2 regions of the Ensifer soli genome follow, and region 1 is predicted to be linked to the other one. Evidence: riboswitches for the same ligand, from Rfam matches in the RefSeq annotation. Region 1 holds a riboswitch; the other holds the start of a gene.
What was found. A riboswitch is a leader RNA that binds a small molecule or an ion and turns the genes downstream of it on or off. The one in region 1 is predicted to bind cobalamin.

Region 1 (15,068 bases):
ACGCCGTTCTGCACCTCGCTCGAGGAGTTGCGGATGAGGTCCTTGATCTCCTTGGCCGCCTGGGCCGAGCGCTGCGCCAGTTCCCGCACCTCCTGGGCGACGACGGCGAAACCCTTGCCGGCATCGCCCGCCCGCGCCGCCTCGACGCCGGCATTGAGCGCGAGGAGGTTGGTCTGGAAGGCGATCTCGTCGATGACGCCGATGATGTTGGAGATCTGGCTCGACGACTGTTCGATCCGCTGCATCGCGTCGACGGCATTGGCGACGACGGCGCCGGACTGGGAGGCGCTGGCATTGGCCTGGACCGCCACGTGACGGGCCTCGTCGGCGCGCTTGGAGGAGTTCGAGACGTTGGCGGTGATCTCGTCGAGGGCGGCGGCGGTCTCTTCGAGCGAGGCTGCCTGCTGCTCGGTGCGGCGCGACAGGTCGTCGGCGCTGCGGCTGATCTCACGCGATCCGCTGTCGATCTCGGAGGTGGCGCCGGCGACGGAGCGCAGCGTCTCGCCGAGCTGGGTGACGGCGGCGTTCAGGTCGTGGCGGAGCTGCTCGAAATCCGGGGCGAAGGGCTCGTCGAGGGTGAAGGCGAGGTCGCCGGCGGCAAGGCGGCGTAAGCCTCCGGCGAGGCCGGCGGTCGCCTGCTGCAGGCGGACCTGCGCCGCCTGCTCGGCATCCGCCTGCAGCCGGCCACGCTCTTCCTCGGCGCGACGGCGCGCTTCCGCCGCCTCTTCCTCGAGCTGATGGTTGGCGATCGCCGCCTGGCGGAAGACCTCGACGGCGCTGGCCATCTCGCCGATCTCGTCCCGGCGCCCGGCGAAAGGCACCGCCGACGTCGTGTCGCCCTGCGCCAGTTGGGTCATCGCCGCCGTGATCGACTGGATCGGCCGGGCGATGCCGCGCAGCACGAAGAGGATCGAGCCGAGAAGGACGACGACGGCGAGGCCGATCATCGCCGAAATCTTGACGAAGGCGCCGTTATAGGTCTCGATGCTGGCCTGATGGGCGGCTTCCGCCGCCGTCGTGTTGATGACCACGAGCTGGCCTACGAGATCGCTCATCTTGGTCGACAGGGTGGTCATGTCGCGGTCGAACAGCGCCTTGGCGAATTCCTTGCCGTTGTCCTTCGACAGATCGACCATCTCCTTGCCGAGCTTGCCGTATTCGGCGACGCTGGTCTTGATCTCCTCGTAGAGGGCCCGCTCCTCCTCCGACGAGATCAGCGCCTCGTAGTCGGCGATCGCCTTCCTGGCCGCGGCGATCTGCTGGTCGACCAGTACATCGGCATTGGTCATCTGGAGCTTGTCGACGGCGAGGATGTGGCGCGCATAGGCGTAGCGCTCGCCCATCAGCGCGGTGTCGATCTGGCGCGCGGCGGCCAGGCTCGGCATGCTGTTGGTGGCGATCGTCTCGGTATTGGCGTTCAGCGCCTGCAATCCGGACAGGGCGAACCACGACAAGGTCGCCACGGCGAAGGCCGTGATCGCGAAAATGCCCGTCAGGGCGGTTTTAATCTTGGGTCTCGACATCAGTCAGCTCCGGCAAAGATCGGCAGGCCATCTTCTGAAAGCCTTGCGGCTCGTCCATCCGGAGACGTCGTCATGGCATCGCGGAGGCGGGACACCGGCAGCATCGCCGACGGGCGCGGAGGCGCCGCAGCGACTGTCCCGCACCCGTCTTAATTTAGTGCTAAATTGATCAAAAACTGAACAAAACTTATGCGAAGCGGTGCCCCGCCCAGAATGCCGTTGAGAAAATCTCAACCCAAAGTCTTCTCGCCCCGCTAACCACGCTCCTTGGTCGTTCCGCAACCCGGACCCGCTAGTTTCCACCTGACGTCGAACCTTGCGGACAGCCTGCCATGAAGCCCATCGTCATCGCCATCCTCATTGCCGGCTCCCTCGCCGCCCGCGCCGGCGCCGAAGAGCGTCCGCGCCACGATCCGGCGGTCGAGAAGGCGGCGATCGCGATCCTGCAGAAGAAGCTGCCGGAGCTGCGCGGCGGCCTGTCGGCAGCGGGTCCCCAGCGCCTCGCCGGCAGCGCGCCGAGCGATCTCGACCGGCTGGTCGACGGCCGGCAGCCGGCCCGCTTCAACGGCCGCATCGTCTGGTAGCCCACCGCCTGGCGGCGCAAAGGCGCGCCGCCCCTTGCCTTCCGGCGGCCGACGCGCCATGACGGGCGATGACCAAGGACCAGACCCTTCGCCTCGACCAGCTTCTCCTCGAACGCGGCCTCGTCGCCAGCCGCGCGCGGGCGCGCGACGCGATCCAGCGCGGCACCGTCCGCCTCGACGGCAGGCTCGTGACCAAGCCAAGCGTCAACGTCGCGACGGACGCCGAGATCACCATCGACGACCCCGCCCAGGCCTATGTCTCGCGCGCGGCGCTGAAGCTCGTCGCGGCGCTCGATCATTTCGGCCTCGATCCGGCCGGGCGCGACTGTCTCGACGTCGGCGCCTCGACCGGGGGCTTCACCGACGTGCTCCTCGAACGGGGGGCGGCCCATGTGCTCGCCATCGATGTCGGCCACGGGCAGTTCCATCCGCGCCTCGAAGCCGATCCGCGGGTGACGAGCATCGAGGGACTGAACGCGCGCACGCTGGACGAAAGCCATCTCGGCGGGCGCGACATCCGCTTCATCGTCTCGGACGTGTCCTTCATCTCGCTGAAGCTGGCGCTGGCGCCAGCGCTCGATCTCGCGCCCCCCGGCGCGCAAGCCGTGCTTCTGGTGAAGCCGCAATTCGAGGCCGGGCGCGAGGCGATCAGCAAGGCGGGGCTCCTGAAGGACCCGGAAAGCGCGCCCGCGGTCGCGGCCGAACTGGAGCGCTGGCTTCGCGACGACATGGGCTGGATCATCCTCGGCCTCATCCCCTCGCCGATCGCGGGCGGCGACGGCAATGTCGAATTCCTTCTGGCGGGGAGGAAGCCATGAGCGGCGAGACGCTGGCGATCGAGGCGCTCGGCCATGGCGGCGACGGCGTGGCGCGGGGGGCCGACGGGCCGGTGCATGTGCCGTTCACTCTGCCGGGCGAGACGGTCGCCGCCGCCGTCAGCAAGGGCCACGGCACGCTGATCTCGCTGCGCCAGTCCTCGCCCGAGCGGGTTGCGCCACCCTGCCCGCATTTCGGGCCGGACGGCGAGAACGGCACCTGCGGCGGCTGCGCGCTGCAGCATGCCGGCGACCGGCTCTACAGGGATTTCAAGCGTTCGCTCGTCGTGGACGCGCTTTCGGCCAGGGGGCTCGACGCGCCCGTCGCGGCGCTCCTGCCCTGCGGTCCCCGCGAACGCCGCCGCGTCACCCTGACGGCGCGGCGCACCGAGCGCGGCCTTCTCCTCGGCTACAACCAGGCCCAGAGCCACCATATCGTCGCCGTCTCGGACTGTCCGATCGCCAGCGACGGCATCGTCGGAAAGCTCGCCGCGATCCGCGCCATCGCGGCGGCGATCGCCGTCAATGCCGAGCCCTTCCGCGTCACCGTGCTGGAGACGATGACGGGGCTCGACCTCGCCTTCGAGGGCATCAAGGCGATCGACGACCGGCAGCGCCGGGCGACGGTGACGGCGACGCTTGCCGCGCGCGGCATCGCCCGCGTCACGCTCAATGCCGAAATCGTCGTCGAGCCGGTGCGGCCGGTGCTGGACTTCGGCGGCGTTCCGGTCAGCCCGCCGCCGGGCGGCTTCGTCCAGGCGACGCGCGCGGCGGAAGAGGCGATGGCGGAGATCGTGCTCGGCCATGTCGGCAAGGCGAAGCGCATCGCCGACCTCTTCGCCGGCAGCGGCACCTTCGCCCTCAGGCTGGCGCGGATCGGCCGCGTCCATGCGGTCGAGGGCGACGGGCCGGCCCTGGCCGCACTCGACCACGCGGCGCGCAACATGCAGGGGCTGAAGCCGGTCACGGTGGAAAAGCGCGACCTCTTCCGCCGGCCGCTGATGACCTCCGAGCTCAAGGTCTACGACGCGGTGGTCTTCGATCCGCCGCGCGCGGGGGCGGAAGCGCAGATGCGCGAGCTGGCGAAATCCGGCGTGCGGCGCGTCGCCGCCGTCTCCTGCAATCCGGTGACGCTCGCCCGCGACCTGAAGATCCTCACCGAGACCGGCTATGCCATCCGCTCCGTGACGCCGATCGACCAGTTCCTCTGGTCGGCCCATGTCGAGGCGGTGGCGCTGCTCGAGAGATGAGCCCCGAAGCATGTCCCGGAAAACGTGCGCCGCTGTTTTGCGTAAGGACATGCGCAGAAACGGGGATCTGAAACATACGAGCGGATCGGAGCGATCGCGACGGGCGTCAGCGCGCAAGGAAGGCGGCGAAGGCGGCCTTCGCCTCCGGCGAGCGCAGCCGCTCGGCGAAATGCGCGGCCTCGGCATCGATGCGGGCGAGCCGCTCCTGCGGTTCGCCCCTGATCAGCCGCCGCGCGAGGCGCAGCGCCTCGGCCGGCTTGGCCGAAAGCCGTGCCGCGAGCGCCAGCGTTTCCTCCTCCACCCCGTCCGGCTCGACGATCCGCCAGACGATGCCGGCGTCGAACGCCTCTCTCCCGGAAAAGGGCTCGCCGGCGGCGAGCATGGCGAAGGCACGCTGGTGGCCGGCGATCTGCGGCAGGATCAGGCTCGATCCGGCTTCCGGAACGAGGCCGAGATCGGTGAAGGGCGTGCGGAACACCGAGCGCGCCGAGGCGATCGTCATGTCGCAATGCAGATGCAGCGTCGCGCCGATGCCGATCGCGAGACCGTCGACGCCGGAGACGAGCGGCTTGTCGTGGCGGGCGAGCACCCGCAGGAACTCGATCACCTCGGCGCCGAGATCGCCGTGCGACGCGGCCGCCATGAAATCCGCCATGTCGTTGCCGGCGGAAAAGCAGCCCGCATGCCCGAGGATGGCGGTGACGCGGACCGTGGCATCGTCGCAGGCCTCCCGCAGCGCCGCCGTCATCGCGGCATACATGGCGCGGGTGATGGCGTTCTTCTTCTGCGGACGGTTGAGGCGGATGAGCTGCACGCCGGGCAGCGCCTCCGCCCGTTCGACGAGGATCGCATCGGTCATCATCGTCTCCTGGAGTGTGTGGGGGATACGTTTCATCCGGTTATCCCCGAAAGGCAAACGTCAACGAAAGAGCGGAGGGCCGTCCGGTTCGCAATGAACCCGGCGGACCCTAGGCCAGCAGGAAGCGCGCGGCATCGAGGCTGCCGGCGCCGCCGGTGACCACCGCGCGCAAGGCCGAGGTTTCCGGCAGCAGCCAGTCGACGGCAAAGCGGGCGAGTGCCTGCCGCTCCGCCTGCCGCCCGTCGCCGGCATCGACCGAACCGCCGCGGGTGAGATAGACGCCGCTCAGCACCAGTCCGAAGAGGCGCAGATAGGGTGTAGCGACGGCGAGCGCCTCCTCCGGCCGGCCGGCGGCCTGGAGCGCAAGCAGGTGTTCCGTCGCGTCCGACAGCGCCCGCACCGCCTCGCCGAGCCTGCCCTCCCCCGCCGCACCGGCGAGCCCGGCGATGAAATCGCGGACATGCCCGCCTCCTTCGAGCGTAAGCTTGCGGGTGACGAGGTCGATCGCCTGGATGCCGTTGGTGCCCTCGTAGATCGGCGCGATCCGCGCGTCGCGGTAGAGCCGGGCCGCGCCCGTCTCCTCGATGAAGCCCATCCCGCCATGCACCTGAATGCCCATCGAGGCGACGTCGACGCCGACATCGGTGGCAAAGGCCTTGGCGATCGGCGTCATGAGGCCGGCGCGGCCCTGCCAGAAGCGCGCCCTGTCGCCCGTTTCCGTGCCGGCGCGGTCGATGGCATCGGCGCAGGCATAGGTGATGGCCCGCGCGCCCTGCGTCAGCGCCTTCATCAGGAGAAGCGTGCGGGCGATGTCGGGATGGGCGACGATCGGGCTCATCGGCCCGCCCTTTTCCCCGCCGGCCCGGCCCTGGCGGCGCTCGCGGGCATAGGCGAGCGCTTTCTGCGTCGCGACCTCCGCGATCGCCACCCCTTGCGTGCCGACGGTGAGGCGGGCGTTGTTCATCATCGTGAACATGCAGGCAAGGCCGCGATGCTCCTCGCCGACGAGATAGCCGACCGCGCCCTTCTCCGCGCCGAAGCGGCCGTCGCCGAAGATCATCGTGCAGGTGGGCGAGCCGTGGATACCGAGCTTGCGCTCGATCGCGTGGCAGAAAAGATCGTTGCGCGCGCCCGGCCGGCCCTCCGCGTTGGGCAGGAACTTCGGCACGAGGAAGAGCGAGATGCCGCGCGTGCCCTCCGGCGCGTCCGGCAGGCGGGCGAGCACCAGATGGACGATGTTCTCCGTCAGGTCGTGCTCGCCCCAGGTGATGAAGATCTTCTGGCCGAAGAGGCGGTAGCTGCCGTCGGTGCGGCGCTCGGCCCGTGCCGAGAGCGCGCCGAGGTCGGAACCGGCCTGCGGCTCGGTCAGGTTCATCGTCCCGGTCCATTCGCCGGAGACCATCTTCGGCAGATAGAGCGCCTTCAAAGCGTCCGTCGCATGGCGGTCGATCGCCTCGATCGCGCCGGTGGTCAGGATCGGCGCCAGCGCGAAGGCCATCGATCCGGAGTTCCACATCTCCATCGCCGCGACATGCAGCCGATGCGGCAGCCCCTGCCCGCCATGGGCTTCCGGCGCGCCGAGCCCGTTCCAGCCCGCCGCCGCCCAGGCGCGGTAGAGGGCCGCCCAGCCGGGCGGGGCGGTGACCACGCCGTCGGCAAGCGTCGCGCCGGCCCGGTCGCCCGTCGCCGCCAGCGGCGCGATCTCGTTGCTCGCGAACCGGCCGGCCTCGGTCAGGATCGCCGCCGCAAGCGTCTCGTCGAGCGGATCGGAGCCGTCGCCCGCCATGCCGGCGACATGCTGAAGCGTGAACAGGATCTCCCCGACCGGCGCAGTATACATCCCTCACCTCCCTGATTGCGGCGCCGATGCTGAGCGAATCCGGCGAAAACGGCAAGGTCGCAGGCGCGCCTTTAGCAAAACTGTCATCAAGCCCGCCTATGGCGATGGAATTGCCGGGAACGGCCGGGACGCTACAACAGGCAAGGCGCGCCGCCCCGGCGGGCGCTCGACCTTCCCTCTCGCGATGTTGGACAGCATGAACCTGATTTCGACGGAGATTCCCGGTTTCGTCTGGGCCTGCCGGGTGATCCCGGGCGAGAACCGCTGCATCCGCGTGCCGCACGACGCCTCTATCAACGATCTGTTTACGGGCGAGGGCTGGCTGTGGCTGCATCTCGCCCTGAGCGATGCGCGCGTGCCGGCGCTGATCGCCCGCATCCCCGGCCTGCCGGCGGCGGCGGCGACGACGCTGACCAGCCACGACACCCAAGCCGCGATCACCGTGCAGGACGACATGCTGCACGGCACGCTCGTCGATTTCGAACGCACCTTCGACAGCGTCACCGATACGATCGGCTGGATGCATTTCGCCGTCACCGACCGGATCATCGTCACGACGCGGCTGCATCCCTTGCGCTCGATCGACCGGGTGCGCGCGGCGATCGAGAAGAATGCCCGCTGCCGCAACCCGATCGAGCTGTTCGAGCTGATGGTGGTCGAATTCCAGCGCACGCTGATCTCGCTGGTCGTGGAGATGACGCAGGAACTGAACGTCATCGAGGAGGACGTCTATGGCGAGGCCGTCCACAAGCTGCAGCCGGGGCTGGCGCCGCTGAGGCGCACCGCCGTGCGCCTGCATCGCCACCTGCGCACGCTGATGGCGCTGCTGCGCCGGGCCGCCGCCTCCGACGAGGACGAGGTGCCGCCCGGCGTGATCGAGGTGGCGGAACGGCTCTACGACCGGCTCGACACCGTCGACCGCGACGTCTTCGCCCTGCAGGAGCGCGCCCGCCTCCTGCATGAGGAGATCGACAGCAAGCTCTCCTCGGAGACCAACCGCCACCTCTACATCCTGTCGCTGATGACCGCCTTCCTACTGCCGCCGACGCTCGTCACCGGCTTTTTCGGCATGAACACGGGCGGCCTGCCCTTCTCCGACGGAAGCGGCACCGTCGCCGCCTTCGCCTTCATCCTCGCCTCGATGGGGCTCGCCTGGATGATCCTGAAACGGATCGGTATCCTCTAGGAAATAGTGTCAGGTGCGGCGCTCCGGACGCGAAAAGGCCGGAGGGATGCCCTCCGGCCCGATAGAGTGAAGATCCCGGCGTCTTAGCTGTAGGGCGAGACGCACTGGGCGCGGTAGCCGGCGCGCGGCACGTAGGAATTGTCCGACGCGCGATAGGTGCGATAGCGGTTCATGCACCACTCGACATGGGAGTTGCCGACGCGGCGCACCGGCGGATCGACATAGACGCGCGGCCGGTCGGCGAGCGCACCGCCGATGATCGCGCCGGCGCCGAAGGCCGCCAGCGGGAACCAGGCGTCGTTGTGGCGGCGGTAGCCTGGACGCGCGTAGCGATAGCCGCGATGGCCATTGTAATAGTAGGCGTTGCCGCGGCGATGGTAGCCGCGCTTGCGCCAGACCTCGCGGTCGACATTGCTCCAGCGGCGGCCGTCGCGGTCGCGCCAGGATTCGCGCGCCTGGACCTGCTGGATGTCGGAGCTGCGTTCCGCCGCGGCCGGGACGGGCGTGAAGGCCTGGGAAGGCGCGACCGACGTACCGATCAGCAGCGCCGCCAGAGCCGCCACCGTAAACTTGTTTCTAAAGAGAGACATGTCTTCCTCCTTCTGAGGTCAAATGCGATGTTTCGTCCCTGGCGCCTCAACGCGGGAGACGTCGCTTTGTTCCGGGGAGAAACGTCAGCGAAGGCTTAACCATCCGGCAAGAAGCGCCTCGTGTCGCACGCGCGTTAACCGCCGGAAAAGGCACACCGCCTTAGTGTCGCCGTCGATGGAATGAATACATCCCCGATGCGGCCGATCATGCGGTCCGCACCTGAACCTGCGATGAAGGCAGAGGCAATGGCGACATACGAGATCGATGCCAGCACGACCACGGCCGTGACGGCGCTGGAGGCGGGCGACGCCTTTATCGTCGATGCCGGTGTGACGGTTTCGACCGGCGGCGCCTCGATCGTCGCAACAGGCGGCGCGGCGAACCGCAGCTTCGACATCCACGGCACGCTGCAATCGACCGGAGGACCGGCGATCGACTTCGGCACGGCCGGCACGGCATCGAGCGGCAACCGCATCACCATCGGCGACGAGGGCCGGATCGGCAGCGGCGGCGACGGCATCCGCATCGCCAGCACCGGCCTCAGCCTCGTCAACGAGGGCGAGATCGGCGCGCGCCTCGTCGGCGTGACCGCCAGCGCGACGACGCGGATCACCAACAGCGGCGCGATCTCGGCCGGCGGCACGGCCGGCATCTCCGCCTCGGGCGACAGTTCGGTCGTCACCAACAACGGCACCGTCACCGCCTTCGGCAATGCGCTGGTGCTGACCGGCGCCGCGATCATCGCCACCAACAACGGCCTCGCCGAGGCCTCGAAGGGGGCGGCGATCCTGTCGCGCGGCGACCGCGCGATCGTCACCAACAACGGCACGGCGAAGGCGGCGGCCCTTGCCGTCAGCGTCACCGGCGAGGGCGCGACCGTCACCAACAACGGGCTGATCCAGTCGCTCAACGATCGCGGGCTCTCCGTCACCGGCGATACGGCGATCATCACCAACAACGGCACGATCTCGGCAAAGCGCGCCGGTATTACGGTGACCGGCGACGATACGATCGTCACCAATGACGGCGGCATCGACACGAAGGCCGTCGCCATCGTCGTCTCGGCCGACGGCGTGATTCTGCGCAACAACCAGACGATTTCCGCCGGAAGCGCGATGAGCGTGACGGGCGACGGTGCATCGCTTGCCAATTACGGCACGCTCGCCGGCACGCTTGCGAGCCGCGCCACGGTCGATCTCGCCAAGGCGACGGCGGCGGCGCTGCAGAACAACGGCCTGATCGAGGCGGTGAAGACCGCCGTCCTCGGCGGCGCCGGCAGCCAGTCGGTGGTCAACACCGGGACGATCAGGGGCCATATCGACCTCGGCGCCGGCAACGACTATCTGGAGAACACCGGCGCGATCACCGGCACGGTCCGGGGCGGCAAGGGCGACGACGTCTACGTGCTGAACGGCAATGCGGTGACGATCGTCGAATTGCGCGGCGGCGGCAACGATGTCGTCAAGTCCTCGGCGAGCCACGTGCTTGCCGACAATATCGAGCAGCTCTTCCTCTTCGGCGCCAGGAAAATCGACGGGACGGGCAACGCATCCGCCAACCGCATCGAGGGCAACAATGCCGCCAATCGCCTCGACGGCGGCGCCGGCAACGACGTCCTCGTCGGCCATCGCGGCAACGACACGCTGACCGGCGGCAAGGGCGTCGACACCTTCGTCTTCGCGACCGGCCACGGCCGCGACACGATCACCGACTTCAGGGCGAAGGGCGCCCTGCACGACGTGCTCGACCTCACCGGCCTTGCGAGCATCACCGACTTTAACGACCTCAAGGCCGACCACCTCACGGTCAAGGGGGCCGACATCCTGATCAACGGGCTCAACGGCGACAGCATCCTCCTGCAGAACGTGGCGCTCAAGGACCTCGACGCCGGCGACTTCTGGTTCTAAAAACCCGCCGCCTACGCTTCGATCTGCACGTCGCCGCGCGGGCGCGAGCAGCAGGCGAGGATATAGCCCTCCTCGATCTCGTCGTCGAGGATGCCGCCATTGTGGTTCATCTCGACCTCGCCGGAAATCTTCATCACCCGGCAGGTGCCGCAAAGCCCGCTCTCGCAGGCCGCACCGATACGGACACCGGCGGCGCGCGCCGTCTGGAGCACGGTCTGGCCCGGCAGACAGGCGGCGTCCTTGCCGGAGAGCGCGAAGGTGATCGTGGCCGTCCCGGCCTGTTCCTGCCCGGCCGCGCCGGCGCGGGCGGCAAGCTCGGCCGGATCCGGCGCGCATGCCGGCTGAAAACTCTCCTCGTGATAGCGGGCCATGTCGAAGCCGGCCGCCTCGAGCACCGCGCGCACGCCGCGCATGAACGGTTCCGGGCCGCAGCAGAAGACGGTGCGCTCGCGGAAGTCGGGGCTCAGCAGCGCGAGCTTCGTCGCGTCGATGCGGCCGCGAAGACCGTGCCAGCCGTCGCGCGGCGCATGGCCCTCGACGATGAAGCCGAGCGCCATGTTCGGCATCTGCCCGGAAAGCACCTCGAGTTCGGCGCGAAAGAGGAGATCGTCGGGCCGCCTTGCGCAGGAGACGAAGGCGACGTCGGAAAGCGGCGCCGAATCCGCCATCCAGCGCGTCATCGACATCATCGGCGTCACGCCGGAGCCGGCCGAGATGAACAGGTATTTTTCGCCCGGGTGACGCACGAAGCTGAAATCGCCGAGCGGGCCGAAGGCCTTCAGCCTCATGCCCGGCCTCAGAGTGTCGAACATCCAGCGCGTGCCGATGCTGTTGTTCTGCGCCTTGACGGTGACCGCGATGGAGAAGGGCCGCGACGGGCTGGAGGAGAGCGTGTAGGTGCGCATCACAGGCTCCGGGCCGACCGGCAGTTCGAGCGTGACGAACTGGCCCGGCAGGTAGCGGAACCAGCCGGGCCGCTCCGACCGGAAGGCGAAGGTCATGACATCCGCCGTCTCGGCGGTGACGGAGATGCATTCGAGCATCTGCTGGCGGTCGTTCCAGGGATGCAGTTCGTCGAGATGGCGGAAGGATGCGGCGGCGCTCATCGCGGTCAGGCCACGCGCACGAGCGGGGCCTTGGCGCCCTGCAGACGGTTCAGCATGAAGGTCGCGTACCAGTCGACGAACTGCATCACGCCGCCTTCGTCGACCGGGGAATAGGGGCCGGGCTGATAGGCGGGCGAGCGGATGCCGAAGGCGTTTTCCTCGACGATGCGGCGGTCCTGGTCGTTGGTCTCGGTCCAGACGTGGATGAGTTCGTCGATCTGATAGTCGACGCCCTCGACCGCATCCTTGTGCACCAGCCATTTGGTCGTCACCTGCGTCAGTTCCGGACCGATCGGCAGCACGCGGAAGGTGACGGCGTGGTCGGCGAGGACGTGATTCCAGGTGCCGGGATAATGGAAGAGCAGCAGCGTGCCGATCTCACTGGCGGTGACGTCGTCCGACAGCGGTCTGCGCACGGCGCGCCTTCCCGACATGGTGTAGCTCTCGGCGCCTTCGATCAGCGGCATGCGGGCGATACGGAACTGGCCGGATGGGTCCATCTTGAACTCGCTCGGCAGGCCCTCGGCCTCGCATTTCGCCCAGTGGGCGGCGATGACCGGATCGTCCTTCGCCCCTTGCACGCCGGTCGCCGTCGGCGCTTCCGGATAGGTGCGGCAAAGCTCGGGATGGTTGGCGGCGCAGTGGTAGCACTCGCGGTTGTTCTCCCAGACGAGCTTCCAGTTGCCCTTCTCGACGATGGTGCTTTCGAAGGCGACCTTGGCGTCGCTCAGGCGGTGGCGGGAGAGATAGGGCGTCACCAGGTCGCGGATCGGCTGGAAATCCATCGGCTCGTCGGCGAGGCTGATGAAGATGTAGCCGCCGACCACCTCGCAGGCGACGGGCTTCAGGCTGTGGGCGGCCGGGTCGAAATCGTCGGCCATGTGGCGGGCGAAGAGCAGCGTGCCGTCGAGCTCGTAGGTCCACTGGTGGTAGGGACAGACCAGCTTGGCGGAGGCGCCTTTCTGCTGGCTGCAGACGCGCGAGCCGCGATGGCGGCAGGAATTGTGCAGCGCCCGGATCGTGCCCTTGCGGTCGCGGGTGACGACGACCGGGTAGTCGCCGACCTGGACGGTGAAATAGTTGCCGGCGCGCGGGATCTCGCAGTCATGGCCGATGAACAGCCAGTCGCGATACCAGATCGTGTCCAGATCGACCTTGTAGACATCCGGATCGATGTAGAAGGCCTGGTCGAGGCTGTAGCCGGCGCGGCGGTTCTTCAACCGGCGCACCATTTCGCTGCGGGTATCCATGGTCACGTCCTTCGGGCGCCTGCCCATTGGTGTCGGGGATGGAAGGACGCATGCGGGCGGGAACCGCCGGCGGAATGACCGGCCGGTCGTCAAGGTTCCGTAACCCGGCCGCCCTCCGCAGCCCGTTGCAACAGCTCATACCTCAAGGCTGGTTTCCGGGCTCAGGAGCCGTCCTCTTGAAAAGGACGGTCGCGGCGCCTTCCCGGGCTCCTCCCAGTGGCATCCGCCGCGACATCGCTCCACCACCGTTGCGGGGGCAGCGCCGGGTTTCGACCGGCTTCCCAATTCTCCGCCCTCAGCCGAGGGCGGCACCGTGAGATGCATCCATCTAATGCGAAATCGTGCGCCTGCCTGCGCCTCGAAGCGACATCGGATTTGAGAAAGGCGACAGCGCACCGAATCCGGCAACTTCGCCGAATGAGAAGATTTTCCCGTTTCGAATCAGAAACATGGCTTAAACTTTCGGCAGGTGCCGCTTCTCGCGCCGTTCGCGGCCGGGGCGCTGCGACGCCCTGCCGGAATGCGACACCGGCCCCTTCCGTCACGCGTCAAGTTTCGCACACCCTTCGCCCGCCAGAATGGCGTAACGACTCGTTAATCCGGGCGCGGTAACATGCCGCCGCAGGCTTAAGAGTTCGATCAGGATAAAGCGTTCCGGACCGACCATGGAAAAGCTTCGTTACTTCGATGCCCCGACCAAGCCGAAGGAACCGGCGCTGAAGCCGGCGTTCCATACGGAATTCCTGCGCACGGGCCGCATCCGTCGCTGGCGCGAGGACTGGGACCAGGAAAAGCGGCGCTACCTCACCTATGAGGAAGTGGCCGAGCGCACCGGCAAGAAGCTCGCCGTCGCCGGCGAGACGACGCATGAGCGCATCAACGGCTTCCACCGCTCGATCCAGTTTCCGAAGCTTCTCTTCCACCGGACGATCGACGGCAGCCCCCATCTCGGCTATTGCCATATCACCGCGTCCCAGAGCGAATTCGCCGATTTCAAGAATGTCGGCTGGGCCTTCTACATCGCCAATTTCTTCTCCGACATCGGCGAGTCGGAGGTGTTCTTCGAGAACATCAACATCGGCTATGGGCGGATGTACTTCGCCGTCGCGATCCGTCTCGACGCGGAGACGCAGCACATGACGATAAATCGCGACGTGCGCGGCAACGGCATCCTGTTCCGCACCCACGATCCGAAGATGGCGCTGAAGAGCGTGCTGCTGCTCGGCGCCAAGGACGAACAGATCCGCCAGGTCATCCGCAATCTCTGACGCCCGGTCGCCGGGAGCACGGTCGATCGACCTGAAACGGAACGGCGCTTTCAACGCCCCGTTTCGCCGGCATCATGGGCCGGTCCCCGTCTCACTCGGGCCGGATCATGCCGAGGTGCGGCGATTTCCGTTCCGATCGCCCCGCCGATCCGCTATGAAGCGGGCGAACGGACGGGAAGGCCATGGCCGAGATCATCGACACCGCAGACGAACCGGAGCGCGCGCTCGAACGCGCGCTTGCCACGCTCCACGGCAGCGACCCGGTCGCCCTGCCGACCGAAACGGTCTACGGGCTTGCGGCGGACGCGACCGCGCCGGCCGCGATCACGCGCATCTACGCGGTCAAGGGCAGGCCGCGCTTCAATCCGCTGATCTGCCACGTGTCCGACCTCGCCATGGCGGAAGCACACGCCGTCTTCGACCCGCTGTCGCGCCGGCTGGCGGACGCCTTCTGGCCGGGACCGCTGACCCTCGTCCTGCCGCTTGCCGCGACCAGCACGATCCACGACCTCGCCACCGCGGGGCTCGACACGGTCGGCCTGCGCATGCCGAAAGGGTTCGCCCGCACGCTGATCCGGCGCTACGGCCGGCCGCTCGCAGCGCCGAGCGCCAACACCTCCGGCGCGATCAGCCCGACCAGCGCCGCCCATGTCGCCGCCGATCTCGGTGACAAGCTGCCGCTGATCCTCGACGGCGGCCCCTGCCCGGTCGGGCTCGAATCGACCATCGTCAAGGTGGAGGCGGACGGCGTCAGGCTTCTGCGCCCCGGCGGGCTCGACGCCGCCGCGATCGAAGCGCTGACCGGCACGCGGCTGATCCGGCCGGAACGGCCGGGCGCGGCGATCGAGGCGCCGGGCATGCTTGCCTCGCATTATGCGCCGGCGGCGAC
Region 2 (15,068 bases), on a different contig from region 1:
GCGGCCCGGGCGTCGATTTCAGCATCTGCACCCCGTTGATCTTGTAGCTGCCGTCGCCCTGGCGGACGAGGAAATAGAGCGCCGTCCAGTCGGTGCCGTCCGGCGCGGAGATCAGCACCTCCTGCACCACCTGGATCCCTTCGGCCTTCGCGCGGCCAAAGGCGAAGTTGCCGGGCCTGTAGACCGGCGTGTAGCCGCGCTTCACCATGTCGAAGAACGCCGCCTCGGTCGGGAAGCGGCTGCGGATCTGCGGCGAGGCAAAGGAATAGGCGGTCGTGGCGTCGTCGGCGAGGAAGGCCTCGATCTGCCGCTGGATCACGCCACGGGCAGCATTGACGGGTTCCTCGGCGAATGCCGGGATCGAGAAGGCGAGGGAGAGCAGGGCGAGGCTGGCGACGGTCTTCGCATATCGGTTCATGGCGCGGTCTCCGGGGCGACAAGCCTTGAGAATAGCGCGGCGAATCACGGAGGAAAGAGCCGATTCTGCCGAGAATCGGCTCTTTTTGCGCGGCGCTTTCCGCGCTCGACACCCATGCGGAACGCGCATGGCCGGATCCTCCCTTTTCGAAAGGTCCGGAATTGCCGCGTCGTCACGCAAGCGTCATCGCGATCCCGCCAGCGACGCCGAGGAGCACGACGACAAACGGTGGGGTCGCCCATGCGGTGAGCAGCACGAAACCGGTCGCAGCCAGGGCGAAATCCGCCGTGCTGCCGACCGCGCTCGTGAACACCGGATCGTAGAGGGCGGCGGCAAGGATGCCGACGACGGCGGCGTTCGCCCCGCGCATCGCGGCCGGGGTGGCGCGGCCGTCCCGCAGGCGGTTCCAGAAGGGCAGCGCGCCGGCAACGAGCAGGAGACCCGGAAGGAAGATCGCCACAAGGGCAATGGCCGCGCCGGCGATGCCGTTCGGCGCGCTTCCGGAGACCGCGCCGAGATAGGCGGCGAAGGTGAAAAGCGGACCGGGGACGGCCTGCGCCGCGCCGTAGCCGGAAACGAAGGCTTCGGCCGTCACCCGGCCGCTTCCGACCATCGCCTCGTCAAGAAGCGGCAGCACGACATGGCCGCCGCCGAAGACGAGCGCGCCGGCACGGTAGAAGGCATCGAAAAGCGAAAGCGCGGGCGCGCCCGTCACCGCGGTCAACACCGGCATCACCAGGAGAAGAACCAGGAAGAGCGCGAGGCAGGCCGCACCCGCCCGCCTCGGCAGGGGAAAGGTGGGGCCGACGGCTCGCGGCAGATGGGCCTGGTCGCGGCAGAGGACGAGGCCGGCTGCCGCGCCCGCGAGGATCGCCCCCAATTGCCCGATCGCGCCGCTTATGAAGATGGCGGCGAGGAGGGCGCCGAGCGCGATGCCGGCGCGCTGCCGGTCCGGGGCGAGGCTGCGCGCCATCCCGAAGACCGCCTGGGCGACGACGGCGACGGCGACGAGCTTCAGCCCGTGGACAGCGCCCGTCAGAAGCGGGCCGCCGGCAAGGCGGGTGGCGGCGGCGAAAAGGACCAGCAGCATCGCGGAGGGCAGGGTGAAGGCCGACCAGGCCGCCAGCGCACCCGGAAGGCCGGCCCGAAGCAGGCCGAGGGCGAAGCCGACCTGGCTGGAGGCAGGCCCGGGAAGAAACTGGCAGAGCGCGACGAGATCGGCATAGCCCGCGTCGTCGATCCATCGACGCCGCGTCACCAGTTCGTCGCGAAAATAGCCGAGATGGGCGATCGGCCCGCCGAAGGAGGTGAGGCCGAGTTTGAGAAACGCGCGAAAAACCTCGCCCGTCGTCCCCTCTGGCCGGATGGTCTGAACAGGCGGGGAGGACATCGGTGCGGGCCTCTTTTCCGGTTTTGATCGCGGGACTTAGAGCATTTCCGGTGATCACGGGATCACCTTCAATGCTCCAAGTCGTTCTTTTTGCGGCATTCTCCGGCGCCGAAGCGATCACGCTTCGGCTGGAAATGCTCTAGAATCCGGGCCACCTGCGGCACGGGACGGGTGCACGGGTCACACATCCAGATGGCCGTCAAAGACCATGCGCTGCCGGCGTAGAGAGCTTTGATCACATTGCCATGACATCGACGCGAAACCATCGGCGCCCTGCTACGACATTGCCGGCTGTCGCCGCCCGCACTGCTCTCCAGCGCAGTGCCCCTTGATGATGCCCATCACAGCGACACAGCGCGTTGCAGACTTTCCCGAACGTATCCGGGCGCCCTTCGGCGCCCGGCATGATCGTTACGAGGTTGTTTCAAAATTGCCGCTCAGGAGCAGCCGCTCGTGCTTCCGCAGGTGTCGCACTTCTCGCAGGTGCCGTTGCGGACCATCGTGAAGTTCTGGCATTCGGAGCACATGTTGCCGGTGTAACCCTGAGCAATCGAGCGCATGCGGCGCTCGTTCTCCACCTTCTTGGCATCCGCCTTGGCGGCGGCCGCGTCGGCCTGCGCCTTGTCGCTGAAGAGGGCGGTGACCGAAGGGCTTTCCTCGCTTGCCGCTTCGGCGTCCTCGGCGATCTCCTCGGTGAGTTCCTTTGCCCGCTCCTCGTAGTCGCGCTTGAAGGAGACGACCTCGGACGTGGAGATCGCCACCGCCGGTTCCAGCTTGCGCGCCGCGTTGCCGGCAAAGGCCGTGACGTTCGAGCCGCCGGACGCCTTGGCAGGCGCAGCGGTCGCGGCCCCCTTGGCCTCCGAGGCCGGCAGCGGGCCGCCGGCGACCAGCGTCGGCTTGTGGCCACGCGTCCAGCCCGTCGAGATGAGGTTGGTCTTGCCTTCCTGGATGCCCTTGCCGAGCGCCGTATTGCCGAAATCGGAGGTGTCGACATGGGCGAGATCGTTGCGGCCGAGATAGGAGACGGCGAGTTCCCGGAACACATAGTCGAGGATCGAGGTGGCGTTCTTGATCGCGTCGTTGCCCTGCACCATCCCGGCCGGCTCGAACTTGGTGAAGGTGAAGGCCTCGACATATTCCTCGAGCGGCACGCCATATTGCAGGCCGAGCGAGATGGCGATGGCGAAATTGTTCATCATCGCCCGGAAGGCGGCGCCTTCCTTGTGCATGTCGATGAAGATCTCGCCGAGGCGGCCATCGCCGAACTCGCCGGTGCGCAGGTAGACCTTATGGCCGCCGACGATCGCCTTTTGGGTATAGCCCTGGCGGCGGTTCGGCAGCTTTTCCCGATCGCGCACGACCCGCTCGATCACCCGCTCGATGATCTTCTCGGTGACGGTGACGGCTTGCGCGGCGGCCGGAGCCTGAATCAGTTCCTCCAGCGCATCCTCGTCCTCGTCGTCCTCGATCAGCGAGGCGTTCAGCGGCTGCGACAGTTTCGAGCCGTCGCGATAGAGCGCATTCGCCTTGAGGCCGAGCTTCCACGACAGCATGTAGGCGTTCTTGCAATCCTCGACGGTCGCCTCGTTCGGCATGTTGATCGTCTTGGAGATCGCGCCCGAGATGAAGGGCTGGGCGGCGGCCATCATGCGGATGTGGCTTTCGACCGAAAGATAGCGCTTGCCGATCTTGCCGCACGGGTTGGCGCAGTCGAAGACCGGCAGATGCTCGTTCTTCAGGAACGGCGCGCCCTCCAGCGTCATCGCGCCGCAGACATGGATGTTCGCCGCCTCGATGTCCTTCTTCGAGAAGCCGATATGGGCGAGCAGGTTGAAGCCGATGTCCGCGAGCTGCTCGTCGGTGACCTTCAGCGTTCCCTTGAGGAAGTCGGCGCCGAGCGTCCACTGGTTGAAGACGAACTTGATATCGAAGGCGGCCTTGGCGGCGGCGTTGATCGCGGCGACCTTCTCGTCGGAGAAGCCCTTTGCCCTGAGTGAGCCCGGATTGATGCCGGGCGCCTGGTTGATGTTGCCGTGGCCGACGGCATAGGCCTCGATCTCGGCGATCTGGCTCTCCGAATAGCCGAGCGTCCGCAAGGCCTCCGGCACGGCGCGGTTGATGATCTTGAAATAGCCGCCGCCGGCGAGCTTCTTGAACTTCACCAGCGCGAAATCGGGCTCGATGCCGGTCGTGTCGCAATCCATGACGAGGCCGATCGTGCCGGTCGGCGCGATGACGGAGACCTGCGCATTGCGGTAGCCGTGCCATTCGCCGAGCGAGACCGCCTTGTCCCAGGCCTCCTTGGCATGGGCGATCAGGGCCTGGTCCGGGCAGTCGCCATGGATCAGCGCGACCGGGTTGACCGACAGGCCTTCATAGCCCGACGTCTCCCCGAACGCGGCGCGGCGATGGTTGCGCATGACGCGCAGCATGCTTTCCCGGTTCGGCTTGAAGCCGGGGAAGGGGCCGAGCTTCTGGGCGATCTCGGCCGAGGTCGCATAGGCCACACCGGTCATGATCGCGGTCAGCGCGCCGGCGATGGCGCGGCCTTCCTTCGAATCGTAAGGGATACCCGACGACATCAGCAGGCCGCCGATATTGGCATAGCCGAGGCCAAGGGTGCGATACTCGTAGGAGAGTTCGGCGATCTCGCGCGACGGGAACTGTGCCATCATCACCGAGATCTCGAGCACCAGCGTCCAGAGCCGGACGGCATGCTCGTAATCGGCGATGTCGATGTTCTTCGTCGCCGGATCCTTGAACTGCAGCAGGTTCAGCGAGGCGAGGTTGCAGGCCGTGTCGTCGAGGAACATGTATTCCGAGCACGGGTTGGAGGCTCGGATCGGACCGGCGGCCGGCGAGGTGTGCCAGTCGTTCATCGTCGTGTTGAAATGCACCCCCGGATCGGCCGAGGCCCAGGCGGCATAGGAAATCTGCTCCCAGAGGTCGCGGGCCTTCAGCGTCTTGACGGTGCGGCCGTCCTTGCGGGCGGTCAGGTTCCAGTCCGCGTCGCTTTCGACCGCGCGCAGAAAATCGTCCTTGATCGAGACGGAGTTGTTGGAGTTCTGGCCGGAGACCGTCAGGTAGGCTTCCGAATCCCAGTCGGTGTCATAGGTCTTGAAGTCGAGGTCGGTATAGCCCTGCTTGGCGAACTGGATGACGCGCTTGACGTAGTTTTCCGGCACCATCGCTTTTTTCGCAGCGCGGATCTCGCGCTTCAGCGCCGGGTTTTCCGCCGGATCATAGCATTTGTCGCCGTCGGCCGCGCAGTTGACGCAGGCCTTCATGATCGCCTTCAGGTGCTGGGAAACGATCTTCGAGCCGGTGACGAGGCTTGCCACCTTCTGCTCTTCCTTCACCTTCCAGCCGATATAGGCCTCGATGTCGGGATGGTCCATGTCGACGACGACCATCTTCGCCGCGCGGCGTGTCGTGCCGCCGGACTTGATCGCGCCGGCGGCCCGGTCGCCGATCTTCAGGAAGCTCATCAGGCCGGACGAACGGCCGCCGCCCGAAAGCTTCTCGCCTTCGCCGCGCACATGGGAAAAGTTGGAGCCGGTGCCAGAGCCGTATTTGAACAGGCGCGCCTCGCGCACCCAGAGGTCCATGATGCCGCCCTCGTTGACGAGATCGTCCTGGACCGACTGGATGAAGCAGGCATGCGGCTGCGGATGCTCATAGGCCGACTTCGACTTCACCAGCTTGCCCGTGAAGGGATCGACATAAAAATGTCCCTGGCCGGGACCGTCGATGCCATAGGCCCAGTGCAGGCCAGTGTTGAACCATTGCGGGCTGTTCGGCGCGACGCGCTGGGTGGCGAGCATATAGGCGATCTCGTCGCGGAAGGCGGCCGCGTCCTCTTCCGAGGCGAAATACTTGCCCTTCCAGCCCCAGTAGGTCCAGGTGCCGGCAAGCCGGTCGAAGACTTGGCGGGCATCGGTCTCCGAACCGGTGCGCTCGTTCTCGGGAAGCTCTTTCAGCGCCTTCTCGTCCGGCACCGAGCGCCAGAGGAAGGCGGGAACGTCGTTCTCCTCGACACGCTTCAGACGCGCCGGAACGCCGGCCTTGCGGAAATACTTCTGCGCCAGGATATCGGCCGCGACCTGGCTGAACTGGGCCGGGACGTCGATGTTTTCCAGACGGAAGACGATCGAGCCGTCCGGATTGCGGATCTCGCTGGTCGCCTTGCGGAATTCGATCTCCGCATAGGCCGGCTGTCCCGCCTTGGTGAAACGACGTTCGATATGCATCGGCTCAGTCCTTCGTCTTCGTGGTCAAGCGCGCAGGAGAGCGCGGCACATGTCGCTTCCGGGCAACCGGGAGGAATGGCTGCCTGACGCGCGGGGGATCGGGCCATCATGACCCTTTATCTTGTGTTAATGTCGGCAGAGATCACTATATATAGTGTCATTGCCGATGGAACGCGAGAGTGAAGATTTCGTTCCCATCATTTTTCAACATCTTTGCGAAGGGACGCCGCTTCACGACAACCGCGCTCTGCCCGCAAGACGGCGCGCTGCCGGGGCCGCACGCCTCGTTCTCTCACGGTTACGGCGTCATTAACGCGCCGTCGCCCGAGTCGGTCAAGCCATGGTTTCCGCCTCCGACTTCTCCTACCAGATATTGTGGTCTGGCCTGTGGAAAACGGGGAAGACACGACGCAAGCAGATTCAATCGGTTGGCCGCGGGAGCCCGTGAAAACGCTGTCGAGGGAGGGAAAACTTTACACGTTCTTGTGGATGAAAACTCCAGGATGGAGCGTCACCGATCGCCCGTTGATCGAAGCAAGATCGGGCCAGACGCCGGATCCGAGGTGTCCTCGTCCTTTTGCAGAGGAGGCGCCTTGCGTCTTTCGTGTTGGACGAGCAACAAAGGAAGCGGCTGAGCCGGCTCCTGCCCCACCGGGGCGGCGATCCCCGCCGTATGGCTTTTTGACGATCGCCTGCTTTTCGAGGCCATGATGTGGAAGCTGCGTGTCGGGGCCCACTGGCGCGATCGTCCGGATGAATTCGGTCTCTGGAACTCGGTGTTCCGCCCTCGAGCGAAAAAGAGCCTGTTCGAGCGGATTCTCCATGGCCTGTCGGGCGATCAAGACCTCGAATTGCGCGCTTGTCGACGGCACGATCATCGGTGTCCGCCTGCATGGAAACAGTCCAGAAGGGGGAGTCCTGTCAGGCCATCGGCCGTTCACGCGGTGGTCTGACGACGAAGATGAAACGCGTGTTCCGCACATGAAAGAACGGACGACGGATTGCGACGAACTACGACCATCTCACCAAAAAATGCCCGGAGGTGCTTGCTTCCGTTCCGGCAATCATCGCCTGGATTAGAAATGACGCTCCGCGCCAGTTGCTCACGTCGACGGCACCAGCAGGAAATCGTCTGTACGGGAACGACAGATCCGGCGACGCCACAGAGGCTTGAGGAAACACCAGCCTCCGTGCGCCAAACTCCGGCCGCCCGGCATGTCGGGAGTGCGATCCACGCAACCGATGGAGAGTTACGATCCTGGGTGCCTACAAACGTAGGTGGGCGCCATATGTCCAGGCCCACGGGCCTGGTCAGGGACAGCTCCCGTTGGATCGAGTATGGCCCCAGGGATTGTGGTTCCTGTCGGGAAGCGCAGACCGCGAGAATAATATAGGAGGAAAGCGCCGGGCCCGCCAGAGGATGGCACGGCCTGACGCGCAATATTCTCGCCCGGACCGGAAAAGGCGACAGGACCGGCCAACGCGACAGGACCGGTCCCGGCGTTCACCTGCCGGTCAGGCCGGCTGGTGCAGGCGGGCGGTGAAGAGCGGCCCGCGGCTCGCGCGGCCGAACGTCTTGGCGGCGGCGAGCACGGCGAGGTCGACCAGCGGCTCCAGCAGGATCACGCTCATATAGGCAAGGCCGAACGAGCCGATGGAGGCGAGATTGTCGGCGGCGAGGCCGTGGCCATAGAGCGCCCAGAACGCCACCCAGGCGACGATTCCGCCCTGATAGGCCGTCGACAGCGCCAGCGCCTGGCGATAGCCGATGTCGACATAGGCCGTTCCCGCCGGGATGATCCGCTTCGCCAGGAGGCTGATGCCCCAGAGCGGCACGAGGAGCGTGGTGACGTTCATGCCGTATTGCGGCAGGTCGAAGGGCGCGAAGAACAGGCCCTGCAGCAGCAGGCCGGCGGCAAGACCGATCGCCGCCGCCCCGGCGCCGAACATCAGGAGAAGCGTCGAGCCGAGGATGAGATGCACCTCGGAAACGCCGACGGGATGGTGCGGGAACACCTCGAAGAAGCAGAAGACGAGCGCGCTCGCAACAGCGCTGCGCAGGAGAAGCGCGCCTGTGCCGCCATTGTCGCGCACGCCGTCATAGGCCATCTTGGCGGTCAGCCCCAAGGCGGCCGCGGCCGTGGCATAGCTCAGGACGATTTTGGCGCCGTCGACGACGCCCGGTTCGATATGCATGATTTCAACTCCCAAGTCCGCGCCCACCGCGCGGTCGGATCCAGAAAAGGCGTTGCCGCCGGTGCGCGATGGCAGGTCTCCTGGCTCGCGGTTCGTCACTCGGTCCGCCTTCCCGGCTTTATTGCCAGTGGCCATTGGACGTCGTTCACCGCTCACAGTTGCGGGGGCAGCCATGGTCTTGGCCCCGTTGAGGGTCGTCCGCACCATGTTCCCTTTTCATCCGGACTCGGCTTCTGGAGCCCGGAACCATCGGGACGAGCCTAGCGCGCCCGGCGCGCCTCGGCAATATCACCCGGCGACATCCCTCGACCGATGCCTCCGGCGACGAGACACGCCCTTCGGCGAACGGCGGGGGCACTGGTCGCCGCATGAAAACCATTGTACACCGGCGCTCATCCCCGTGTCGTCGATGCCTTGCCGGAGCCGGTCGCATGTCTCTTCCCGAAAAAGCCTTCCCCGTGTCCTGGGACCAGTTCCACCGCGATGCCCGCGCGCTTGCCTGGCGGCTGGCCGACAACGGCCAGGAATGGAAGGCGATGGTCTGCATCACCCGCGGCGGCTTGGTGCCGGCGGCCATCATCTGCCGCGAGCTCAACATCCGGCTGATCGAGACGGTCTGTATCGCCTCCTACCACGACTATGTCTCGCAAGGCGACCTCTTCGTGCTGAAGGGCATTTCCGAGGACCTCACCCGGGACGGCGGCGTCGGCGTGCTGATCATCGACGACCTGACCGACACGGGCAAGACCGCCGCCAAGGTGCGCGAACTCCTGCCGAAGGCCCATTTCGCCGCGGTCTACGCAAAGCCGAAGGGCCGGCCGCTCGTCGATACCTTCGTGACGGAGGTCAGCCAGGACACCTGGATCTATTTCCCCTGGGACATGGGCTTCACCTATCAGGAACCGATCGCCAAGGGCACGCGCGGCTGACACGAAAGGACGGGGCCGACACGCAATCGGGGTGGGATGGATGCCGGGACATCTGCTCAAGGGTCTTCTGCTTCCCCTGATGCTGGCCGGCACGAGCGCGCTTCCCGCCTGCGCCAACGACGCGCATGTCGCTCCGGTCGGCGCCTATATCGAGACGCATGTGCGTCCCTGGATCGAGGATCCGCTGATCGTCTCGACGCTGAAGACGCTCAACCTGCGCAATTCCTACCTGACCTTTCCGGACATCGATGAACTCGATGCGCGCTGGCGGCTGGAATTCACCGGCCGGCCGAAGCCGCTGATCGATTCCATCCGCAACAATCCGCTCTCGCAGTTTCTCGCAGAGCGGCAGGCGGACGCGAACGGCTTCATCACCGAGATCATTGTCATGGATGCGCGCGGGCTGAATGCCGGCGTCAGCGAGCCGACTTCCGACTACTGGCAGGGCGACGAGCCGAAATGGCAGAAGACCTATCTCGTCGGCGCCGGCGCGGTGTTCATCGACGAGCCGCAGCGCGACGATTCGACCAATGCCAATCAGGTCCAGGCGAGCCTGACCATCACCGATCCCGAAACCGGCCAGCCGATCGGCGCCATCACCGTCGGCATCAATCTCGAAGCCTTCTGAGCGACGGGGTGTAAAGTCCGCTATCGTTCCGGTCCGCACCCCGAGACGATGAACCCGATGCACGGGAAGCCTGTGGCACGCGAGACGATGCCGCCGACGCAAAAGAATTCACTGGCACCGGAGGAATGCCAAGGCGGTTGGCACCCTTACCCGAATGACAGCAAGGTCAACGTCCGCCCTGCCTTCTCGCATCAGTCACAGCCACTGTTGGACGGGTTGAAGATGACCAGTACCGGGGAGTGAAGCGCCTTGAAGGAGACATTCGCGGCTAAGGCGGACCGTGATCTCGATGAAGCCGTCAAGGAACTGGGCGTCCAATTCTATTTTCCCCGGATGAAGGCGGAAAGGCGCTTCACCGAAACGACATTGTCGACGACTTTGCGCTGCTTGGCATGTCCGCCTGCGCCGATTGCGGCGTGCCGCTGCCCTCGCCGTGGAGCACGGGACGCAGAAGGCGTTTTGCTCATCATCCTTGCCGGACCAAAACCCGCAACCGCTATCGTAAATCGATCCCGCGAGACCGTCCGGAGCACGATATCGGCGACCTTGTCTGACGGTTGCAGCCGACGCAGATCTTGTTCGCCGTGACGCGCGCCGTGTTTGCCGCCGCAAGGCCGCGGCCATCGAGAAGCAGATCGAGACGCTGCTGTCGCGAATCCTCGACGCGTCCAACCCGACCGTCATCCGCAGCTACGAGGCCAAAATCTCGGAATTGGAGCGCAGCAAGATCGTGCTTGCCGAAAAGCTTGGCCATCAGGCCGAGCCGAAAGGGAAATTCGAGGACCAGCTAGAACCGGCCCTGACCTTCCTCGCAAACCCTTGGAAACTCTGGAAAACCGGCAATATCGCACTACGCAGCAAGGTGCTCAGACTGGCCTTCGCAGACCGCATCGAATACTGCCGGAAACAGAGTCCTAGAACACCGAAAATCGCCATGCCATTCAAGGCGTTAACGGGTCAAACAGACCTTAAAAATGGAAATGGTGCGGACGACGGGACTCGAACCCGTACTCTCTCAGAGAGGCAGATTTTCGTACCACTTCGGCTTTCGCCGCCGCCGTTCGGCGTTCGTGGTCTGGACTGTCCCTTCGCCATGGCCAAAAGAGGCTTTAGGCGCCGCCCGTCCAGTCTCTACACCTTCCCCTTCAAGGGGCTTGGCTCGGGATCGGCCTTGGGTCTCCCCTTTAGCGTTCCCCGACTTTGAGCGGTTCTGCACCGCGGATTTCCCCGCGGGCACTCCAATTCAGTCAAAGTCTGCTGCGTCTACCGATTTCGCCACGTCCGCATCGCCGGCACGAGTCGTCCGGCGAAGCGTTGTTAGCCTACCGGCGCGGCGAAGGGAAGGCTGTCCATGCGGCGCAAGGCTTTGACAGCACGCGGCGCCATGATAGAGGAAAGGCATGGCTTCATTCTTTGCGAAACTTTTCGGCTTCGGAGGCGGTGACGGCGCGCAAGCAGCCGCGTCCGGCAAAACGGAACCCTATAACGACGTGGTGATCCGCGCCACGCCGATGCGCGAGGGCGGGCAGTATCGCCTCGCCGGGAGCATCGAGAAGGATGTCGGCGGCACGGTCCGCGCCCGCCACTACATCCGCGCCGACGTGTTCCAGTCCGAGACGGAAGCGACCGACGCGGCACTGCGCAAGGGCCGGCAGATCGTCGACCAGAGTGGTCCTGCGCTCTTTGCCGACGATGTCGCGACGCGGCAGGTCTGAGAGACGGAAGGCTGGCCGCCCGGCCTCGTTCGAATCAGCCCTGCGCTCAGGCAAACGGTCCACGACGGGCGTGGACCGCGACGCGGCTCACAACCGCCGTGCCAGCTCGAACCATTCCTGATCGGTGAGCGGCACGATCTCGGCATCCCGCGTCGAGACGGGCGAAAAGCCGAATCGCTGGTAAAGCTGCAGCGCGCGCGGATGGTCGAGCGTGTTGGTCGTGACCGTCATTTTCGACGGCGACAGCGACCAGCCGGCCAGCAGCGCCTGCAGCAGGAACCACTTGCCGAGGCCATGGCCCAGCGCATGGGCCATCAGGCCGAAATGGCTGAGCTCCACCACCCCGTCGTCCTCCTGGCGAAGCTCGAAGAAGCCCGCCGGCGCGCCGTTGACGTAAAGCACCGTAACGTCGTTCCTCTTGTCGAGGAGCAGCGCCGCCAGCGCATCATCGTCGAGCCGCAACCGTTCCGTCCAGTGCCAGCGGCGGCCGACCTGCATGTAGAGGAAGCGGTAGTAGGCGGGTGTGATCTCGGGCACGCGCAGCACTGCGGTCTGGATGTTGACCGGCCGGGGCAGGGTCTGCTTCGGCGGCGCCGTCATCTCCAGCGCGGTGACGCGAACGGCGATCGGGGTCTCGCTCATGCGATTGGTCACGGCCCGGCTCATGCCGTTCCCGTCGCGACGGGCGTGTCGCTGCGGCCACCCCATTCCGACCAGGAACCGTCATAGAGCCCGTTTTCCGTATGGCCGAGCGATTGCAGCGCCAGCGTGATCACGGCAGCGGTGACGCCCGAACCGCAGGAGGTGACAATGGGCTTTTCGAGATCGATGCCGGCCTCGGCGAACACCGCGCGCAGCTGTGCCGCGTCCTTGAAACGGCCCTTCTCCGAGAAGGCGGCGTAGGGCAGGTTGCGCGCGCCGGGCATGTGGCCGGAGCGAACGCCCGCGCGTGGTTCGGCCTCTGCGCCGGTGAAGCGGCCGGGACCGCGCGCATCGGCGATCTGGCGCGTTCCGCCGTCGACGATGGCGCGCATCGCCTCGAAACGGACAACGGCGCCGTGGTCGAAGGAGGCCTCGAACACGGCCGGACCAGGCGCCGGAACCGCATCCGTCACCGGACGTCCCTCGGCGCGCCAGCCGTCGAAGCCGCCGTCGAGGACATAGACCTGGCGTGCACCCATGGTGCGGAACAGCCACCAGGCGCGGGGTGCCGAGAAATAGCCCGGGCCGTCATAGACGACGATCGGAACGTCGGCGCTGAGGCCGAGGCGCCCGGCTTCCGCGGCGAAAAGCGCGGCGGGCGGGATCGTGTGGGGCAGGGCGCTGTCCGGATCCACGACCCTGTCCTGGTCGAAGAAGACGGCGCCGGGGATGTGGGCGGCGGCGAATTCCGCCCGGGCGTCCCGCCCTTGGGCCGGCAGATACCAGGACGCGTCGACGATGCGCAGGGCGCCGTCGCCGAGGCGCTTATCGAGCCAGTCGGCCGAGACGATGAAACGGCTGTCGGTGTCCGTAGAGGTCAAGTGGCTCTCCTAAAGGAAGGGTAGGGGGACGATCGTGAAAACAGAGGGTTGCGGCCCGATGTCGAGACGCCGGATCCGTCAGTCGCCGTCCGGCGCTCCGAAGCGGATGCGGAAGCGCCGGTTCTCCTTGCCCTTCTTCTCGATCTTCGCGATATGGATCGCGCCGACTTCCTGCGTCTCCGAGACGTGGGTCCCGCCGCAGGGCTGGCTGTCGATGGCGGAATTCTCGCCGATGCAGACGAGGCTGACGCGTCCGAGGCCGAGCGGGGGACGGACGTTCTTCGACTTAACGATGTCGGGATGGGCGACCAGATCCGCGTCGCTGATCCAGGTGAGGAAGACGGGATGATTGGCGTGGACGAGCTCCATCAGCGCCGCCGTCACCGCCTGCCGGTCGATCGTCTCGCCCATGTCGAAATCGACGCGGCTCTCCTCCTCGCCGACCGCCGCGCCCGTGATCGGGTAGGGACAGACGACGGAGAGGAGGTGGCAGGCCGTGTGCATCCGCATCAGGCGGTAGCGGCGCGGCCAATCGACATGGATCACAAGCCGTTCGCCGAGGAGAAGCGGCGGCGCGCCGGGCTCCGGCACATGCAGGATGACGTCCTTGCTGTCGCCGTGCCGCGTGGTCGCGATCGCGATGCGGCTGCCGTCGGCCCGTTCGAAAAAGCCGCTGTCGCCGGGCTGGCCGCCCGAGGTCGCATAGAAGCAGGTCTGGTCGAGTTCGATCGTGCCGTCGTCGTGGAGGGCCGTGACACCGGCCTCCGCGGTGGACAGGTAGAAGTCGTCGCGGAAGAGGGCGGCAGTCGGGCCTTTGGTCATGGCATGCTTATCCAGCGGATTCGTAGGGCGGCACGATCCTGCTCTTCGCCGTCAGCCATGCCGGAACGGGAAGTCCCTTCGAGGCGAGGAAGTCGGGGTTGAACAGTTTCGACTGGTAGCGATTACCATAGTCGCAGAGGATCGTCACGATCGTATGTCCGGGACCGAGATCGCGTGCCAGGCGGATGGCGCCCGCCACGTTGATGCCGGAGGAGCCGCCGACGCAGAGGCCTTCGTCGGCGACGAGACCGAAGACGATCGGCAGCGCCTCGCTGTCGGGGACATTGTAGGCGAAGTCCGGGGTAAACCCCTCGAGATTGGCGGTGACGCGACCCTGGCCGATGCCTTCGGTGATCGAATTGCCCGACGAGGCGAATTCGCCCGTCGTGTAGTAGCTGTAGAGCGCCGCGCCGTCCGGATCGGCGATGGCGATCTTCACGTCCGGGTTTTTCGCGCGCAGCCCGGCGGCGACGCCCGCGAGCGTTCCCCCCGAGCCGACGGCGCAGACGAAGCCGTCGACCTTGCCTCCGGTGTCGCGCCAGATCTCCGGCGCGGTGGTCTCGACATGGGCCTCGCGGTTGGCGGTGTTGTCGAACTGGTTCGCCCAGATCGCGCCGTTCGGCTCGGTCTTAGCCAGTTCGGCGGCAAGGCGGCCGGAGAGCTTCACATAGTTGTTCGGGTTGCGGTAGGGAACCGCCGGCACTTCCACAAGCTCGGCGCCGAGCAGCTTCAGGGCGTCCTTCTTTTCCTGGCTCTGCGTTTCCGGAATGACGATGACGGTGCGGTAGCCGAGCGCGCTCGCGACCAGCGCCAGCCCGATGCCGGTATTGCCCGCCGTGCCCTCGACGATGACGCCGCCGGGCTTCAGGAGGCCCTCCCGCTCGGCTGCCCGGATCATGAACAGCGCGGCGCGATCCTTGACCGACTGGCCGGGGTTCAGGAATTCCGCCTTGCCGAGGATGGTGCAGCCGGTCGCCTCCGACGCACGCTTGAGGCGGATGAGCGGCGTGTTGCCGATCGCGTCGATGACGGAAGAATGGACGGACATGGCGGGCACCTTATGCGAAGGACAAGACACGAGCGGAGCATCGCAGCGTCGGCGGGCGCCTTCGATCGCGACACCCGTGCGTTTTGTGCCCTGATCGTCGCAAACACAAGCGATTTGGTTTCGCCCGCCGCCGCCGCCCGGCAAAAAAT

Region 2: linked by a shared signal. The riboswitch ahead of ACEVQ6_RS10710 (energy-coupling factor ABC transporter permease) and the one ahead of ACEVQ6_RS07080 (aromatic ring-hydroxylating oxygenase subunit alpha) in region 1 are both predicted to bind cobalamin.

Annotation. Positions count from the first base shown of each region.
Region 1 covers NZ_JBHFEI010000004.1:393-15,460, reverse strand. The annotation lists gene ACEVQ6_RS07130 (methyl-accepting chemotaxis protein) at 1-1,523, opposite strand, end outside; gene ACEVQ6_RS07125 (hypothetical protein) at 1,856-2,107, shown strand; gene ACEVQ6_RS07120 (TlyA family RNA methyltransferase) at 2,176-2,925, shown strand; gene ACEVQ6_RS07115 (class I SAM-dependent RNA methyltransferase) at 2,922-4,172, shown strand; gene ACEVQ6_RS07110 (crotonase/enoyl-CoA hydratase family protein) at 4,279-5,031, opposite strand; gene ACEVQ6_RS07105 (acyl-CoA dehydrogenase) at 5,141-6,871, opposite strand; gene ACEVQ6_RS07100 (transporter) at 7,068-8,057, shown strand; gene ACEVQ6_RS07095 (BA14K family protein) at 8,141-8,647, opposite strand; gene ACEVQ6_RS07090 (hypothetical protein) at 8,894-10,555, shown strand; gene ACEVQ6_RS07085 (2Fe-2S iron-sulfur cluster-binding protein) at 10,567-11,661, opposite strand; gene ACEVQ6_RS07080 (aromatic ring-hydroxylating oxygenase subunit alpha) at 11,667-12,911, opposite strand; cobalamin riboswitch at 13,041-13,242, opposite strand; gene ACEVQ6_RS07075 (DUF6656 family protein) at 13,577-14,179, shown strand; gene ACEVQ6_RS07070 (L-threonylcarbamoyladenylate synthase) at 14,362-15,068, shown strand, end outside.
Region 2 covers NZ_JBHFEI010000006.1:60,210-75,277, reverse strand. The annotation lists gene ACEVQ6_RS10735 (DUF4864 domain-containing protein) at 1-418, opposite strand, end outside; gene chrA (chromate efflux transporter) at 591-1,808, opposite strand; gene ACEVQ6_RS10725 (vitamin B12-dependent ribonucleotide reductase) at 2,246-6,058, opposite strand; gene ACEVQ6_RS10720 (hypothetical protein) at 6,532-6,936, opposite strand; RNA gene ssrS (6S RNA) at 7,283-7,440, opposite strand; gene ACEVQ6_RS10710 (energy-coupling factor ABC transporter permease) at 7,574-8,254, opposite strand; cobalamin riboswitch at 8,321-8,506, opposite strand; gene gpt (xanthine phosphoribosyltransferase) at 8,686-9,183, shown strand; gene ACEVQ6_RS10700 (PDC sensor domain-containing protein) at 9,224-9,811, shown strand; gene ACEVQ6_RS10695 (hypothetical protein) at 10,524-11,015, shown strand; gene ACEVQ6_RS10690 (HlyU family transcriptional regulator) at 11,212-11,526, shown strand; gene ACEVQ6_RS10685 (GNAT family N-acetyltransferase) at 11,614-12,168, opposite strand; gene sseA (3-mercaptopyruvate sulfurtransferase) at 12,189-13,049, opposite strand; gene ACEVQ6_RS10675 (alanyl-tRNA editing protein) at 13,128-13,871, opposite strand; gene ACEVQ6_RS10670 (cysteine synthase A) at 13,879-14,919, opposite strand.